2 regions of the Proteus terrae subsp. cibarius genome follow, and region 1 is predicted to be linked to the other one. Evidence: predicted binding sites of a transcription regulator. Region 1 holds the regulator's gene; the other holds the start of a gene.
What was found. Region 1 encodes PurR, which represses purine synthesis genes. Its sites were predicted from a motif close to CANGCAAACGTTTGCNTG; they were not measured.
Positions count from the first base shown of each region.

Region 1 (8,828 bases):
CCTATAACTGGGGTGTAAACAGCTACGAAATGGGAACTGCTTTTGGGCATGTAGCATTAGGTGTTGATGATGTTGCTGCAACCTGCGAAGCCATTCGCCAAGCTGGCGGTAATGTTACCCGTGATGCAGGCCCAGTAAAAGGCGGCTCAACAATTATTGCTTTTGTTGAAGACCCTGATGGATACAAAATCGAGCTCATCGAAAACAAAAGTGCAAGTCACGCTCTAGGTAACTAATTTTTATTAAAACCAGAAAGATAACATGCTTATCTTTCTGGCCTTACTGATTATCAATTTCCGATACTCTATTTTTTGTCGGATAAGTACAACTTAATGCCTGATATAAATAATCCCAATAAGCTTTGTAACCGTTTTCGGGGTTACTACCCTGTTGTCATCGATGTTGAAACAGGTGGATTTAATGCGAAAACAGACGGTTTACTTGAAATCGCCGCTATTACATTAAAAATGGATGAACAAGGTTGGCTAAAACCAGACAACACATTACATTTTCATGTTGAACCCTTTGATGGGGCTAATCTAGAACCTGCAGCCTTAGAATTTACAGGTATTGATCCGACCAATCCTTTACGTGGTGCAGTCAGTGAATATGAAGCCTTTCATGCCATTTTTAAAATGGTACGTAAAGGAATGAAGGATGCTGATTGTAACCGCGCCATTATTGTAGCTCACAATGCAAATTTTGATCACAGCTTTGTTATGGCAGCCGCTGAGCGAGCTGGATTAAAACGTAATCCTTTTCACCCTTTTGCCACCTTTGATACAGCAGCTTTAAGCGGATTGGTATTAGGGCAGACAATTTTAGCGAAAGCCTGCATCACTGCTGGTATTCCCTTTGATAGCAAATTAGCACATGGCGCGTTATACGATACAAATCGCACATCATTACTTTTTTGTGAATTAGTTAACCGCTGGAAAAAGCTTGGTGGATGGCCATTACCTACACCTTAAAATCATGGTGTCTCTGGTACATTTATGAATAACAGAAAAAAGCCAGTTCAATGATGAACTGGCTTTTTTATTGAAGATCTCACTATCTTTATACGTTTCAATACCGAGACGATAAAAATGAATTACTGTGCTTCTTCTTCACCACGATATTTATCAGCAGTCTCTTTTAATAACTTCTGTAATTCACCACGCTGATACATTTCTAAAATAATGTCACATCCACCGACTAATTCACCATCTACCCATAATTGTGGGAAGGTTGGCCAGTGTGCATATTTTGGTAATTCTGCACGAATATCTGGGTTTTGCAGGATATCAACATACGCAAAACGCTCACCACAAGCAGAGATAGCTTGAACTGCCTGAGCAGAAAAACCACAACTTGGTAATTTTGGTGAACCTTTCATGTATAAAATAATTGGGTTTTCGTTGATCTGGCGTTCAATTTTTTCAATAGTCGTCATTTGTAAGTCCTTACAGCCTTTTATATTCGATATGCTTTATAGGGGAAAACATGAAAGAAGAATACCACTTTATATTAGAAACCTCTATATAAGTTTAATTATCGATATAAAACAACAGATTGGTACTAAACCACAGTACTATTGATGAGAAAATACACAATGAAACATAAAAAATAAATCAATACGTTACAGATGTTTATAAGTGTGTTTTATCTTGTTATTTCATCTCTTACTACCGACACAATCACTGAATAAAATGTTAGGAGAAATAAAAAGCCTCAATTAAGAGGCTGAGAGCATTTCAATTAAGAAAATTGCCAATGCTCGAATCGATTGGTTCAATTGAAATGACTTATTACTGTATGGTTCCGTTCTCTAAAAGGATCAAACAGCCCAGTGTATAAGTAATATCGCTTATTTCACCTTTTATTTTTGCAGTTTGTCCTTTCTTAATTTTAAGAACATTATCTTCTTCACTTGGTTTTAAAGTATATGAAGCACTGGCTTTATTATTAAATGAAATAGCAACAACTTTAGGTGGTGTTGGTTTATAGAGGTCATATCTGACTACTTCTTCTAAACTTGCGATAGTGGTCACTCTTCCTTCTAAAATAATCCACTTCCCTCTCCATTTTTTCTTCGCCGCAATCTCATTATCACTAAAATCCTTACATATTCCCGCATAAGTCGCTTCAGTTACTGGAGATTCCATTGATGGAACAATTTGGTTTACAGCACTATTAACTGAACGAATAGCCTCGTTTATTTTACACCCTGATAATAATGTGATCATAGATAATAATAACACCGTCTTCTTCATACAAATTCCTTTATAAAGTCAAAAAAAGATAGATAAAATATAAATTCAATAAGATAAAAATCTATTTTAATCAAATAAAACAACGCCCTTGCCTACATTATGGATAAATGTTTGACTCTTTCTAAATCGCTTAATATTTTGAGCTGACAGTATAGAACATAAAAAATAGTAATATAAGTTCTCGTTGTTTTATTTTAAATAAGAAAAATCCTGCCACCCTAAGCTTCCATAAATAAATAAATAAAAAATAAGATAGTCATATTTCGATTTGTTTTACCTATAAAATTAATTTTATTATTTTTATCTTGTGGTTTTAAAATATAATTTACTATTAAATCCAAGATTAAATATTTAATACATTCCTTTATTTGAATTATATTTAGCTATATATTCTTTTATATTTAAGAAGTAACAAGAGAAGAAATAACAATTTTCATCTCAAAATCAACACATTAATTTTCATAATCTATACATTAAGATAAAACGCTACCTTCTTAAAAGGATATAATGTATATAAATGGGTTTGTTATAAACCCTGATGAGTATTAACTATGGACATGATTTTACTGTTTCTTTTAGTGGGATGTATCACTGGCTTTTTTGCTGGGCTACTTGGCATAGGAGGCGGTGCAATCATTGTTCCGGTGGTTATGTATGTGGTCAGTCAACAAGCTATCCCAACAGATATGGTAATGAAAATTGCCTTATCTACCTCATTCTCTGTCATTATATTTTCTACAGCATCTTCAGCGTATTCCCATAACAAACATAAAGCTATTTTATGGCAGCAATTCCCTCTATTATCTCTCGGCACCCTCATTGGTATGTTCGTGGGAACATTTCTGGTACAAAAAATGTCAAACACGATATTACAAGTCGTGTTCTGTATTTTCATGGTATATACCATCTATGGGTTATTAACTAAAAAGAAAGAAGCAGAACGCATTGAAAATGTGAAAGATCCTACGGTTTCAAAGCCAGCCTTAACCATTGGTGGCTCTTTAATTGGCTTTATATCCAGCTTTATTGGTATTGCAGGTGGCACTATCACCATTCCTCTTTTAAGTCATTGGGGATTTAATACACGTAAATGTGTTGCAACCTCGTCTATGATTGGTGTCATAATTGCTTCTATAGGCACAATCATGGGTATTATCTATGGTTGGAATCAAACAAATATTGATAACTATTACTTCGGCTTTATCTATTTACCTGCCTTTATCGGAATAAGCATTACCAGCGTACTCTTCGCACCCATCGGTGTAAAAGTTGCTTATCGCCTACCAATTCCTAGAGTTCGCCAAATATTTGCATTATTTCTATTCTTAGTCGTCGTGAAAATGATGTATACGCTTATTATGGGATAATCGTGTGCTCTAAAAAATAATAGAATAGATGAGGGAAATAATTATTTTATTTTTCCTCATCTATTCCTATAAATAACAAATAAAACCAATGCAGTCTAAAATACAGCATATATCATAGCTAAAACAATTAGCTACAATATATTTATTTAGCATTAAAAACTGCTCCTTGTTGCCAATCAAGGACTGAAATTCCCATCTTATTTGCTAATTTAATAACAACAGGAAGAGCTTCATCTACTTTAGAGTAAACAAAACCAACGACTGGAATTTTGGTCATAAAATTATTGATTAAGGGCCCATCACACCATACGCTGTCATCTATTTCATCGTCAGGTAATTCACAAATACACGGATATAGATGAGAGATTTCTTGGTAAAAAAGCAACATTAATGGGCTTAACTCCTGAATATCTTCATCGTCATATTTTTCAAAATATTCACACGCTTTTTCAAAATCATTCGGGATGGGAAAATCAAATAGTGCTACGTTATAACTCATTTTAACTCCTACACTCTATTTGTATAAATTCAATATGAAATACGGTTGCTACAATAAATATACAAATTTCATTAAATCACATAAATAGAATAAAATTTATACTCCCCCCATTTTTACATCTCTTCTTACAAATGCGCTTTTGCTACTTTACGTGCAGGCAAGAGGGATATACTCTTATGAATATAATTAATCTATATGGCTTATAACTATAGATAAAAGATATTTAGCTGTTATTTCAGCAGATTTTTGTTAAAATAATTAGCAAAATAGTAACAACTTAGTGATTCATTTGCCTCATTCTATCAATTCAAATGATTTTGATTGAATGATTTCAGGCACAAAACCCGAAATAGATAGTTTAAAGGAGTACGCAATGTCTTTCGAATTACCAAAATTACCTTATGCGTTAGATGCTCTTGAGCCACACATCTCTAAAGAAACTTTAGAATATCACTACGGCAAACACCACCAGACCTATGTAACCAATTTAAATAATCTGGTTAAAGGTACTGATTTAGAAAGCAAATCTTTAGAAGAAATCATCAAATCTACTGATGGCGGTATCTTTAATAATGCTGCTCAAGTATGGAACCACACTTTCTACTGGAACTGCTTAGCACCAAATGCAGGTGGCGCACCAACAGGTAAAATTGCTGATGCTATCAACAAAGCATTTGGCTCTTTTGAAGAGTTCAAAAAGCAATTCAATGATGCTGCAGCTAAAAACTTCGGTTCAGGTTGGACTTGGTTAGTTAAAAAAGCTGACGGTTCAGTTGCAATTGTTAACACCTCTAATGCTGCAACTCCAGTTTCAGGGGCAGACAAACCACTGTTAACAGTAGACGTATGGGAACATGCTTACTACATCGACTACCGTAATGCACGTGTTAAATATTTAGAAGAGTTCTGGGCACTGGTTAACTGGTCATTTGTTGAAGCTAACCTGGCTTAATTGAGCTTGATAATCAAAGGTGAGTGATTGAGATTCATTTTTGGTGACAAAATAACAAAGGGCCTTGAGCCCTTTGTTATATTCAGATATTCGATAATCTATTATTTAAATTGATCGAATATTCTATAAAGCAGTGATTAGAACAACATAGTCGAAAATAAAACAATCATAACAAGCGCTGCTACTGCTGTACTCAAACCAAATTTCAGATCCGTATCCATCTATTTCTCCCTCAAAATGATTATAATACACATTTTTAACCATAACCTTGTCATGGTTAATTATTATCACATATCAAAATTTGCTAAAATAGCGACCAGTGCACAATTTATAACATTGATTAATACTTTCACTTTTGAGCTAGATCATACAAAATTCACAGCTAATCGCTAAATTATTGCCAGTGTTTGCCCTATGTATGACTATACTGGCAGTTAAACCATAAAATTAGATAAAAGAGACCAATGAAGGTCAGGAGTTTTCCACACCATGGCAACAATAAAAGACGTGGCAAAACGCGCAGGCGTATCAACCACGACTGTTTCTCATGTGATCAACAAAACACGTTTTGTTGCTGAGAACACACGGGCAGCAGTTTGGGCCGCTATAAAAGAATTAAATTATTCACCTAGTGCCGTTGCGCGTAGTTTAAAAGTCAATCACACCAAATCTATTGGCCTGTTAGCCACGTCCAGTGAAGCTCCTTACTTTGCTGAAGTGATTGAAGCTGTTGAAAATAGTTGTTACAGCAAAGGGTACACACTGATTTTATGTAATTCACATAATAACCTCGATAAACAAAAAGCCTATTTAGCGATGCTGGCACAAAAACGTGTTGATGGATTATTAGTCATGTGTTCTGAATATCCCGATCACCTTCTTACTCTTTTAGAGGGCTATCGCAATATTCCAATGGTTGTCATGGATTGGGGTAAAGCGCGTGGCGACTTTACAGATACCATTATCGATAACGCTTTCCATGGTGGTTATATTGCGGGTCGTTACCTTATTGAGCGAGGTCATCGTGATATTGGTATTATCCCAGGCCCATTAGAACGTAATACAGGTGGTGGCCGCTTACAAGGTTTCTTAAAAGCCATGGAAGAAGCCAAAATCACAGTCAAAGACGAATGGATTGTACAAGGCGACTTTGAGCCAGAATCTGGCTATAAAGCTATGTACCAAATGCTAAACCAAAAACATCGACCGACTGCTGTCTTTTGTGGTGGTGATGTGATGGCGATGGGTGCAATTTGTGCTGCGGATGAACTTGGCCTGCGTGTTCCTTTAGATATTTCTATTGTTGGCTATGACAATATTCGAAATGCACGCTATTTTACACCCGCACTAACAACCGTCCACCAGCCAAAAGAACGTCTAGGTCAAATGGCATTATCGATGTTGCTTGATCGTATCGTCAATAAACGCGAAGACGCCCAAACAATCGAAGTTCATCCACGATTAGTTGAGCGCCGTTCAGTTGCTGACGGTCCTTTTATCGACTACCGTCGTTAATTCATATTTATTTAGCTACCTGATTTCTAGCGAAGCCATTCCTCATTTAAGGTTTGGCTATCTCCAAGATAATCTAACAACCATGTCAAAGCAGGTGATTCACTTTTATCGACCCACGTCAGGCAGCATGGGCTGTCTGGCAATGGTTGTGCCAGTTGCAAAGTTACCAACTTACCTTGTTCAATTAAAGGTTCAGCACGGTGCCAAGGCACCATTCCAACGCATAATCCCGCTAACAAGCACTCAAGCCCCATATCCCATGTCGGAACAACCATTCTACGCTGATTATTGAGTGCCCATGTATCACGTTTTGGTAAACTGCGCGAGGTATCCTCTAAACATAAACTTGGATAAGGTCGCATTTCATCATCCGTTAGTGGATGTTGTGCTTTCACTAAAGGGTGATCAACATGGCAAACACAGCGCCAAGGCATAAATCCCATATCTCTAAAACTATAACGTTCACCGATTGGTGAGGCTCTTGTTGCACCAATGGCTAAATCAACACGACCATTAACTAAGGAGTCCCATACGCCATTAAACACTTCAGGGTAGACATACAGTTCTATATCCGGAAAATGGCGGTAGAAGTCGAGAATAAGTTGTTGTGTTCTTTCAGGTTTAACTATGCCATCAACTGCTATACTAAATTGACCGCGCCATCCATTAGAAACCTGTTGACAAAGGTGCCGAGTGTCATTCATTTTTTTGATAACAGACCGTGCTTCTTTGATGAAAATTTTACCTGCGTCGGTTAATTCCACATCACGATGACGGCGCTCAAACAAAGGAACGGCAAGCCATTCCTCTAATTGCCGAACAGTGTAACTAACGGCAGATGGCACTCTGTGCAATTCTTGAGCAGCCGAGCTAAAACTTCCTGTTCTTGCGACTGCATCAACAACTTCTAAAGAGTATTCTGACCACATAGAGTTTATTCCTTTGAAAATTTTTCACAGCATTAACCAAATATTCCCGTTTCACAAGTAAAATAGGTCTTAGTTACAATATATAAAATGTTCTACATCACATAGCATAGAAAATAAAATGAATTCTAAAACATCCACACAATCAAAAACACCTATGAGCTTTATGGTGTACCTAGCCGGTTTAAGTATGCTAGGTTACTTAGCTATTGATATGTACTTACCTGCATTTGGTATGATGCAACGTGAGCTCTCTATCAGCGAAGGTGCTATTAGTAATAGCTTAAGTATCTTTTTATTTGGCTTTGCTGTTGCTCAGTTACTTTGGGGACCACTTTCTGACAAAGTCGGTCGTAAACCTATTCTTCTTATTGGTTTAAGCCTTTTCTCTTTAGGCTGCCTTGGTATGCTGTGGGTTGAAAGTGCAACTGGCTTACTTGCTATGCGCTTCCTACAAGCTTTCGGCGTCTGCTCTGCTGCTGTTATTTGGCAAGCTCTTGTCATCGACCGTTTTGATGAATCTCGCGCTCAGCACGTTTTTGCTTTAATTATGCCACTGGTTGCATTATCACCAGCACTTGCTCCTTTAATTGGTGCTTCATTATTAAATCACGGTGGCTGGCGTATGATTTTTATGCTGTTAATGGCCGTAACGTTAGTTCTCATGTTACCGACACTAATGCTAAAAAACATTAAACAAAAATCAATTACAGATGCAAACCAATCTTCTGCATCATTTATAACTTTACTAAAATCCCCTCTCTACACAGGTAACGTATTAGTTTACGCTTCTTGTAGTGCAGGTTTCTTTGCTTGGTTAGCAGGCTCACCAATCATTCTTGAAAAGATGGGCTACTCTCCACAGGATATCGGTTTAAGTTATATTCCACAAACTATTGCCTTTATGGTCGGTGGTTATGGTTGTCGTATTTTACTGTCAAAAATGACAGGTAAAACACTGCTACCACTGTTATTAATTGGTTATGCTGTCAGTATGACTGCCTTATACCTTGTTGCTAAATTTACGGAACCAACATTGACAACTATTTTAATTCCGTTCTGTATTATGGCTGCAATGAATGGTGCATCTTATCCAATCGCAGTATCTAATGCTTTATCTGCTTATCCTGAAATTAGTGGTAAAGCAGCTGCGTTACAAAATGCGCTTCAACTGGGTCTTTGTAGCTTAGCAAGTTTTATCGTATCTGCATTTATTAGCCAACAACCTCTGATTAACACCACAGCAATTATGGCGTTAACAGCAATTCCAATGGCAGTTGGCTACTTTATTCAGCGTAATAAATCTGTTACCAA
Region 1 covers NZ_CP047349.1:1,652,534-1,661,361, reverse strand. The annotation lists gene gloA (lactoylglutathione lyase) at 1-236, shown strand, start outside; gene rnt (ribonuclease T) at 333-971, shown strand; gene GTH25_RS07770 (Grx4 family monothiol glutaredoxin) at 1,094-1,435, opposite strand; gene GTH25_RS07765 (OB-fold protein) at 1,791-2,255, opposite strand; gene GTH25_RS07760 (sulfite exporter TauE/SafE family protein) at 2,807-3,622, shown strand; gene GTH25_RS07755 (hypothetical protein) at 3,765-4,121, opposite strand; gene sodB (superoxide dismutase [Fe]) at 4,495-5,073, shown strand; gene cydH (cytochrome bd-I oxidase subunit CydH) at 5,211-5,294, opposite strand; gene purR (HTH-type transcriptional repressor PurR) at 5,563-6,588, shown strand; gene punR (DNA-binding transcriptional activator PunR) at 6,615-7,517, opposite strand; gene punC (purine nucleoside transporter PunC) at 7,636-8,828, shown strand, end outside.

Region 2 (8,828 bases), 1.9 Mb from region 1:
GCGTTATGAAGATCAAACGCACCTTTATGCTATCAGTGATCTCCTTCCCGGTATTCCTGCCACTGTTTCTGGCGAAATCTTAAGAACTGAAGTCAGTTTTGGTCGGCGTAAAATGATGACCTGCCAAATTTCTGATGGCTCTGGAATTTTAACACTTCGCTTTTTTAACTTTACAGCTGCGATGAAAAATAACCTTGCTCAAGGTAAACAGGTCACAGCTTATGGCGAAGTTAAACGAGGAAGTCGGGGCCCTGAAATTATTCACCCTGAATATAAAATCAAAGTTGCAGGCTCTGAAGTTAAACTGCAAGAAACACTCACTCCCATCTATTCAACGGCAGAAGGCTTACGCCAAACATCATTACGTAAATTAATAGAACAAGCATTAGAATTACTTGATACCTGCGCTATTAACGAATTATTACCTGAGCAATTTATTCACGGTTTACCCCCATTAGCCACAGCATTACGTACACTGCATAATCCGCCTCCTGATATCGCTTTTGCTGAACTTGAGAAAGGACAGCATCCTGCGCAAAAAAGGCTAATTATTGAAGAATTGCTGGCTCACAATCTAGGTATGCTCAATGCAAGAGCTGGTGCACAATCTTATCGTGCAGAGCCATTGTTTATGCCAAATACATCAACGTTACGTCAGCAATTTCTCGCCTCTCTCCCCTTTACCCCGACTAATGCACAACAACGTGTCGTCAATGAGATAGAAACAGATTTAGAAAAAGACTATCCAATGATGCGATTGATCCAAGGAGATGTAGGCTCAGGTAAAACGCTAGTTGCCGCATTAAGTGCGTTACGTGCTATTGCTAATGGTAAGCAAGTGGCTTTAATGGCACCAACAGAATTGTTAGCAGAGCAACATGCATTAACCTTTAGAAAATGGTTTGAGCCTTTTGGTATCCAAGTAGGTTGGCTAGCAGGAAAACAGAAAGGGAAAGCCCGCGAAACACAGCAAAATGCCATTGCAAATGGTGAAGTATCGATCATTATTGGAACACATGCGATTTTCCAAGAACAAGTTAAATTTCACTCTCTAGCCTTAGTGATTATTGATGAACAACACCGTTTTGGTGTGCATCAACGCCTTGCCTTATGGAAAAAAGGTGAAGAACAAGGCTTTCACCCTCATCAATTGGTGATGACAGCAACGCCTATCCCACGAACATTAGCGATGACCGCTTATGCTGATATGGACACCTCTATCATCGACGAATTACCGCCGGGGCGTACACCTGTTACTACTGTCGCTATCCCTGATACTCGCCGTAATGACATTATTGAACGAATCAGACTAGCTTGCACAGAAGAGAATCGACAAGCCTATTGGGTATGCACCTTAATTGAAGATTCTGAAGTACTTGAAGCGCAAGCTGCCCAAGTTATCTATGATGAACTTACAATAGCACTCCCTGAAATCAAAGTAGGATTGGTACATGGGCGAATGAAGCCCGCAGAGAAACAAGCTGTAATGGCGGCATTTAAAGAAAATGAGCTCCAACTTTTAGTTGCAACAACAGTGATTGAAGTTGGCGTTGACGTACCTAATGCAAGTTTGATGATTATTGATAACCCAGAACGGTTAGGGCTAGCACAATTACACCAATTACGTGGACGTGTAGGTCGAGGTGCTATCGCCTCTCATTGTGTCTTGTTGTATAAAACACCACTCACTCAAACAGCGCGTTTGCGATTGCAGGTATTAAGGGATAGCAATGATGGTTTTGTCATTGCGCAAAAAGATCTCGAAATTCGTGGTCCCGGTGAGCTTTTAGGTACTAAACAAACAGGTAATGCACAATTTAAGGTCGCTGATTTATTACGTGACCAAGGACTTATTCCTGAAGTACAACGCATCGCGCGTTACCTACATCAGCACTATCCTAAGCATTCTCAAGCCTTAATCGAACGCTGGCTACCTGCCAAGACACAATATAGCCAAGCTTAAGATTACTCTTTTGCATGACTTAGCGTGCATTCAAACTCGCTTTAAATTAATTTCGAAATATTAATACGTTAAGTACTCCATAGGAAAACACCTCAATGTCGATATTCAACATTGAGGTGCTCTTTAACGTTTTTGAAACTATTTCAATTTATAGTAGCTAAACTACCCTGCAACTATAGGTGTAAAAAACGGTAGCATCAGATACAGTTTAATCACTATTGCATTCACAATATCAATGAAGAATGCACCGACCATAGGTACGACCAAGAACGCAAGATGAGACGGCCCAAAACGGTCTGTTACAGCTTGCATATTCGCAATCGCAGTTGGCGTAGCACCTAAACCAAAACCACAGTGACCCGCTGCTAAAATCGCGGCATCGTAGTTTTTACCCATGACACGGAAAGTCACAAAAATTGCATACAGTGCCATTACACCTGCTTGAACACCAAGGATAACCAGCATTGGTATCGCCAGCGACGCAAGCTCCCATAATTTTAAGCTCATTAATGCCATCGCTAAGAATAACGATAAACTCACGTTACCTAAGACTGACACCGCTCTATCAAAAACTCGATAGAACCCAAGCATTGAAAGGCTATTACTTAAAATAACACCAATAAATAGAACACACACAAAGGTCGGTAATGAGAATGCAGTACCTTCTAATAATTGAGAAAGGAATGTACCCGCCATTAAACAAATCGCGATCATCGCAATGGTTTCTAACAAGACCATTGACGTGATCATTCTGCCTGTAGTGGGCTTCTCAAACGCTGTTGGCATTTCATGGTCGTCAGCGCCTAATCCTGGCGTTGGAATATTTTTAATTAAGTAGCGCGCAACAGGGCCACCAATCAATCCTCCCAAAACTAAACCAAAGGTTGCACACGCCATTGCCACTTCAGATGCACTCATGAAGCCATAATTTTCAACGAACGTTTTACCCCAAGCCGCTCCTGTACCATGACCACCCGATAATGTAATCGAGCCTGCCAGTAATCCCATTAATGGATCAAGACCTAACATTTTTGCTAGCGCGATACCAACGGTATTTTGCACTAACAACAACCCAACAACGACAAAGACGAAAATAAAAAGCGCTTTTCCTCCGGCCTTTAAGCTCGCGAGATTTGCGTTTAACCCGATTGTTGCAAAGAAGGCTAACATTAACGGATCTTTAAGTGATAGATCAAAACTCACTTCCCAGTCCATAAAAGATTTGAATGCTAATAGAAGAACTGCAACAAGTAGCCCACCTGCAACAGGTTCTGGGATCGTGTACCGTTCTAAAAAAGGAACAGATTTCACTAACTTACGTCCGATCAAGAGAACCAAAGTGGCCGCAACCAGCGTGCCATAAACATCAAGATGATACATTTATGTACCCCGTCTTATTTGTTAATTTTATATAAAAATACTACGACGCTAAGTTCATCCATAAACAACGCCAAAAGCAGGTATCCCCGATTAGAAAAAAAAACGGAGACAAACACAAGTTAAAACATATAAAAATGTGAGCACCTCTTATGCATTTTGATAACATCATTTTTACGCAAACGATTGCTTTTGTGGCGTAGATCATTAAAATACCGTTTTTGCCGAATAAGAAATTCACACCATGGTTACTTCAGAAAATCAAAAATTGCCTAAAAATAGTGACGTTTCAATTAAAAAAAATAGCGAACTTCTTTTTGCTTTAGAAGAGAAACCGCCATTACCACAAACACTTTTTGCTGCTTGCCAGCATCTTTTAGCTATGTTTGTCGCGGTTATCACGCCCGCGATCCTCATTTGCCAAGCATTAGGATTACCTGCACACGATACTCAACGCATTATCAGCATGTCTTTATTTGCATCAGGCATTGCCTCTCTTATTCAAATTCGAGCTTGGGGACCAATAGGTTCAGGATTGTTATCAATTCAAGGAACAAGCTTTAACTTTGTTGCTCCACTTATTATGGGGGGATTAGCACTTAAAAATGGTGGTGCAGATATTCCGACAATGATGGCAGCCCTTTTTGGTACTCTAATGGTTGCCTCATTAACCGAGATTATTCTTTCTCGTGTACTTCACTTGGCAAGACGTATCATTACGCCGTTAGTTTCAGGTGTCGTGGTGATGATAATCGGCCTCTCTTTAATTCAAGTTGGATTAACCTCTATTGGTGGTGGTTATGCAGCCATCGAGAATAATACCTTTGGTTCACCACAAAACTTGTTATTAGCAGGCTCTGTTCTTATCGTTATTATTTTACTTAATCGACAAAAAAATCCTTACTTACGAGTAGCTTCTTTAGTTATTGCAATGGCTGTAGGTTATGTTCTTGCTTGGGCTTTAGATATGTTACCTACCCCCGCAGAACATCAAGAAACACCGCTGATGACGATCCCTGAACCATTTTATTATGGCCTATCATTTGATTGGCATTTACTTATTCCTTTAATGCTAGTGTTTATGATCACTTCACTAGAAACCATTGGTGATATCACGGCAACTTCTGATGTTTCAGAGCAACCCGTCAGTGGTCCTTTGTATATGAAGCGCATTAAAGGAGGTGTATTAGCTAATGGAATTAACTCCATGGTTTCAGCATTTTTCAATACCTTCCCAAACTCTTGTTTTGGCCAAAATAATGGTGTGATCCAATTAACGGGTGTTGCCAGTCGCTACGTAGGTTATGTTGTTGCAGCAATGCTTGTTATCTTGGGTTTATTTCCATTCGTTGCTGAATTTGTACAGAGAATTCCTGAGCCAGTATTAGGCGGCGCCACATTAGTGATGTTCGGTACAATAGCTGCATCCGGCGTACGTATTGTTTCTAAAGAAGCATTAAACCGCCGAGCCATCATGATCCTTGCTATTTCACTTGCGGTAGGGTTAGGCGTTTCGCAACAGCCTCAAATATTACAGTTTGCCCCTGATTGGCTAAAAACATTGCTGTCATCAGGTATTGCTGCGGGCGGTTTAACGGCCATTATTTTAAATCTGATTTTCCCACCAGAAAAATAATTATTAATTAGCAATAAACGAGTAAAGCGCTATTTTTGATTATGAAAATAGCGCTTTTTTAATGCTTGTCATATGGACACTACAAACAAACAAGTTGAATCTCTTTGATTTATCCGATGAATACTTGAGCATCGCCTAGTTTTCAGGCATAACTGTATAATGTTTTGATGGAGTATAAAACGGGAGAAGGATTATGCGCTGGCTGATGAAAAGTTTGGTATCTCTGATACTTATCGTTATTTTATTTATTATTATAATTTACGCTTTTATTCAGACTCAGTGGGGCGCGCAGAAAACCAGTGAATGGCTGACACAATACACTGACTATGATATTCGCTTCTCAGGTATTGAGCATGATCTTATGCAACCTGAGCAAGTCATTGTTCATGATCTCCTCGTTAATCCTAAACAAGACAAAGCCACTGTATCGGCAAAATCAGCACAAATTCGATTTAATTGGCAATTTTTTACCACGCCTTCTCATCTGCAAAAAATTACATTAGAAAATGGCAATATTGAGTTTGCAGACAAAACACCTTCAATCCCCTTAAGTGCCGATATCTTACAATTTAAAAATATGGCGCTAAACAGTAAAAAAAATAATTTTTCTTTTGATGCCAAGAAAGTAACAGGTGGTATTACGCCATGGATCCCAACATCAACTGACTTGATAGGGGCAGGCCATTTCCAATTTTCTATTGCTAACGGCATGATAAATAATAATGAATTCAGTAATTTTATTATCTCTGGGCAATATCAACCCAATAGTATTCAAATAGAGAAATTAGGTACTCGCCTACTTAATGGCTCACTATCTTTGAGTGGGCAATATCAAGATAATCAATGGAAATTTGATGAGGTTTATATGAATGGGTTGCGCTGGCAATCCTCGCAAACCTTTAATGAATTAATTCAGTCTCTCTCTGAATATCCTCGTATTAGTATAAGAGCACTTAATATTGTTGATTTTACTGCTGAAGGAAAACAGTGGGCAGTCAGTGGCTTTGATGGGCAATTTTCTCAGTTTAGTTGGGATAACGCTCTTTCATTTACAACTGGTGAACTCAATACAAATGATGTTGTTTTTCAAGATGAACACTTCACTGATCTTATTGCAAAACTCAACCAGCAGAACAATCAACTCAATCTAGATAGCCTCAGCCTACGCTACGAGAAAGGCTTAATTAAACTTGCTGGCCATTGGAATAAAGACAACAAAAGCATCACGATCCAAGACGCTACATTATCGGGCTTTTTATATACACTACCTGAAAATTGGCTCACTTTTTTAGCTAAACCAATAGATGATAAGAGTAATATTCAAAATATCACTATCGAACAGTTATCTATCAATCAATCCATTTTGATTGATATCACGCCAGAATTTCCATTCCAATTCACTAACTTAACAGGAAAATTGCAAAATTTAATGATTGCAAAAGAAGGTGAATGGGGATTATGGCAAGGCTCTGCAGTATTTAATGCTGATAGTGGTACATTAAATCGTATTGAATTACGCCGCCCTGATTTAAAAATCATCACTCAACAAGACAACGCTATCGTTGAGCAATATTCAGCATTTATTGGTGATGGCATTGTTCGAGGTTCAGCCGGTTTAGTGCAATCTAACCAACAGCGCCAATTTTCACTTATTGCTAATGGACTCAATGTTCCTTTATCAATACCTTACACATTAGGTTTCAAAACAACCTACTCTGACGAAGTAGGCCAATTCTCACTAAAACTGAAAGGTGATTTACGCTCAAGCCCAGTGGAATCAACACTTAATGGTACATTAACTGGAAGTAAAGGTGAGCAACAAATACTCAACTCAGTGATACAAAATGGCGAAATAATTAATCACCGATAATATTGATCTTTCGCAGGAGCACGGATTGCTCCCTTTATAAAAAGCGTTACAATGCGCTATTGCCCTTTTCTTTATTGTGGAGTTTTCATGTCTGACGAAGATTTTTCCCCTGAAAAAATATCTTTAAATGCGTTTCAACAATCTCCTTTAACTGCACTTGAAGATAACAGCACACTGCTTGTGTGTGATGACAACAAAACTCCGCTGTTCTATTGCCTTTCTAAAGAAGACTACGATGCATTGATTGAACGAGTTATGGATGCTGAACTTGCAGCGATCGTACTTGAACGTCGCCAAAATAAATTAGATGAACTTGATTTAGACTAATCTTATCGATGTATAATTTGTCTTAAATAGAACAAACAAAAAACACCCTTTCAGGTGTTTTTTGTTTTATCGCGTCTTCAAAAATGAACTTAACGTTTTTTCTTTTTACGGCCAGGCTGAACAAAACGCTTACGGGAATTATTTTCCGTTTCTTTGGTTTTTGTTTGAGGAATATGAATACCCAATGCTTTTGCATTACTACTGATTTGTTTTTTCGGCTTATTTTGCTTTGGCTTTGGTGGTGCTTCAGAAGTTGATTTTTCAATCGCTTCAAATAAGGTAATTAGTTCATCATCGGTCAAATCACGCCATTCACCAACAGGCAATCCCGATAAACTCACATTCATAATACGAATGCGTTCAAGCTTAGTGACTTCATAACCAAAATATTCACACATACGACGAATTTGACGATTTAATCCTTGAACTAAGGTAATACGAAACACCATCGGCGCTTCTTTCTTAACCTTACATTTCTTGGTTTTTTGTCCCATGATAGGAACACCAGCACCCATTCCATGAATAAACTCATCTGTGATCGGCTTATTCACTGTCACAAGGTACTCTTTTTCGTGATCATTACCTGCACGTAGGATTTTATTCACTAAATCGCCGTGGTTGGTCAGGAAAATCAATCCTTGTGAATCTTTATCTAAACGTCCAATTGGGAAAATACGAGTACTGTGGTTAACATAGTCAACAATATTATCTTTTTCGCCATCATCTGTGGTACTGACAATACCCACTGGCTTATTCAGTGCAATCAAAACCAGCTCAGAGTTATCCTGTGCTTCAATCAATCGACCATTGACTTTGACTTCATCACCAGCAAATACTTGGTCGCCAATACTGGCGCGTTTGCCATTAATAAGGACAAGTCCTTGCTCAATATAACGGTCAGCCTCACGGCGTGAGCAGATCCCGCTTTCACTGATATATTTATTAAGACGAGTAGATAAATTGGTGTCCATGCTTCCCTCCGTAAACTGCGAAATATACATCAATTGGATAGCGATAGAAACACTATAAAATAAGCATCAAAGTATAGATTGATTATCCCCACACTTTAACGTAAGAAAAATAACAAAAATGTCTGTAAGAATGGTAAAAAATAGATTAAATTCAATACATTACAAAATACACGCTTAACACTGCTTATTTTGTGAAGGTAAAACAATATAAGTCCCACTAAAAACAGCACCGACACCTTCATCACCACAAATATCAACATCTAGCTTAATGCGGGCCTTACTGCCCTTCGCTAATCGCCCTAAATCCCCGCTTAAATTTTCCATATCTGCAACGGCTGCAGGGCGTCCTGATACAGGTTTGCGATAACGAATATGAGCATCCACCAGCACAATATCACCTTGCAGCTTATGCTCTCGCATTAATAGCCAAATCAATCCCCAACCTGTTAATGTTGCGAGTGAAAATTGGCTTCCTGCAAAAATAGTGTAATGAGGGTTTTGGTTTCCCGCTTCTGGGATAGTGGTATAAAAACGAGTTCCCGTATATTGAGTAATACGTAATCCCATTTTCTCACTTAAAGGTATATGTTGGTGCCACTGTTTTTGTAATTCAGCACACCAATCTGGTCGATGAAGAATGTCATCTAAAGACTCAATACTTTTTTTCATAAAAAAGTGCTTAAT
Region 2 covers NZ_CP047349.1:3,675,727-3,684,554, forward strand. The annotation lists gene recG (ATP-dependent DNA helicase RecG) at 1-1,963, shown strand, start outside; gene gltS (sodium/glutamate symporter) at 2,126-3,343, opposite strand; gene GTH25_RS16860 (uracil-xanthine permease family protein) at 3,585-4,976, shown strand; gene GTH25_RS16865 (AsmA family protein) at 5,170-6,846, shown strand; gene GTH25_RS16870 (hypothetical protein) at 6,934-7,173, shown strand; gene rluF (23S rRNA pseudouridine(2604) synthase RluF) at 7,263-8,144, opposite strand; gene fabY (fatty acid biosynthesis protein FabY) at 8,319-8,828, opposite strand, start outside.
Region 2: a site for PurR is predicted at 3,516-3,533, ahead of gltS (sodium/glutamate symporter). Genes of this name have one in related genera too.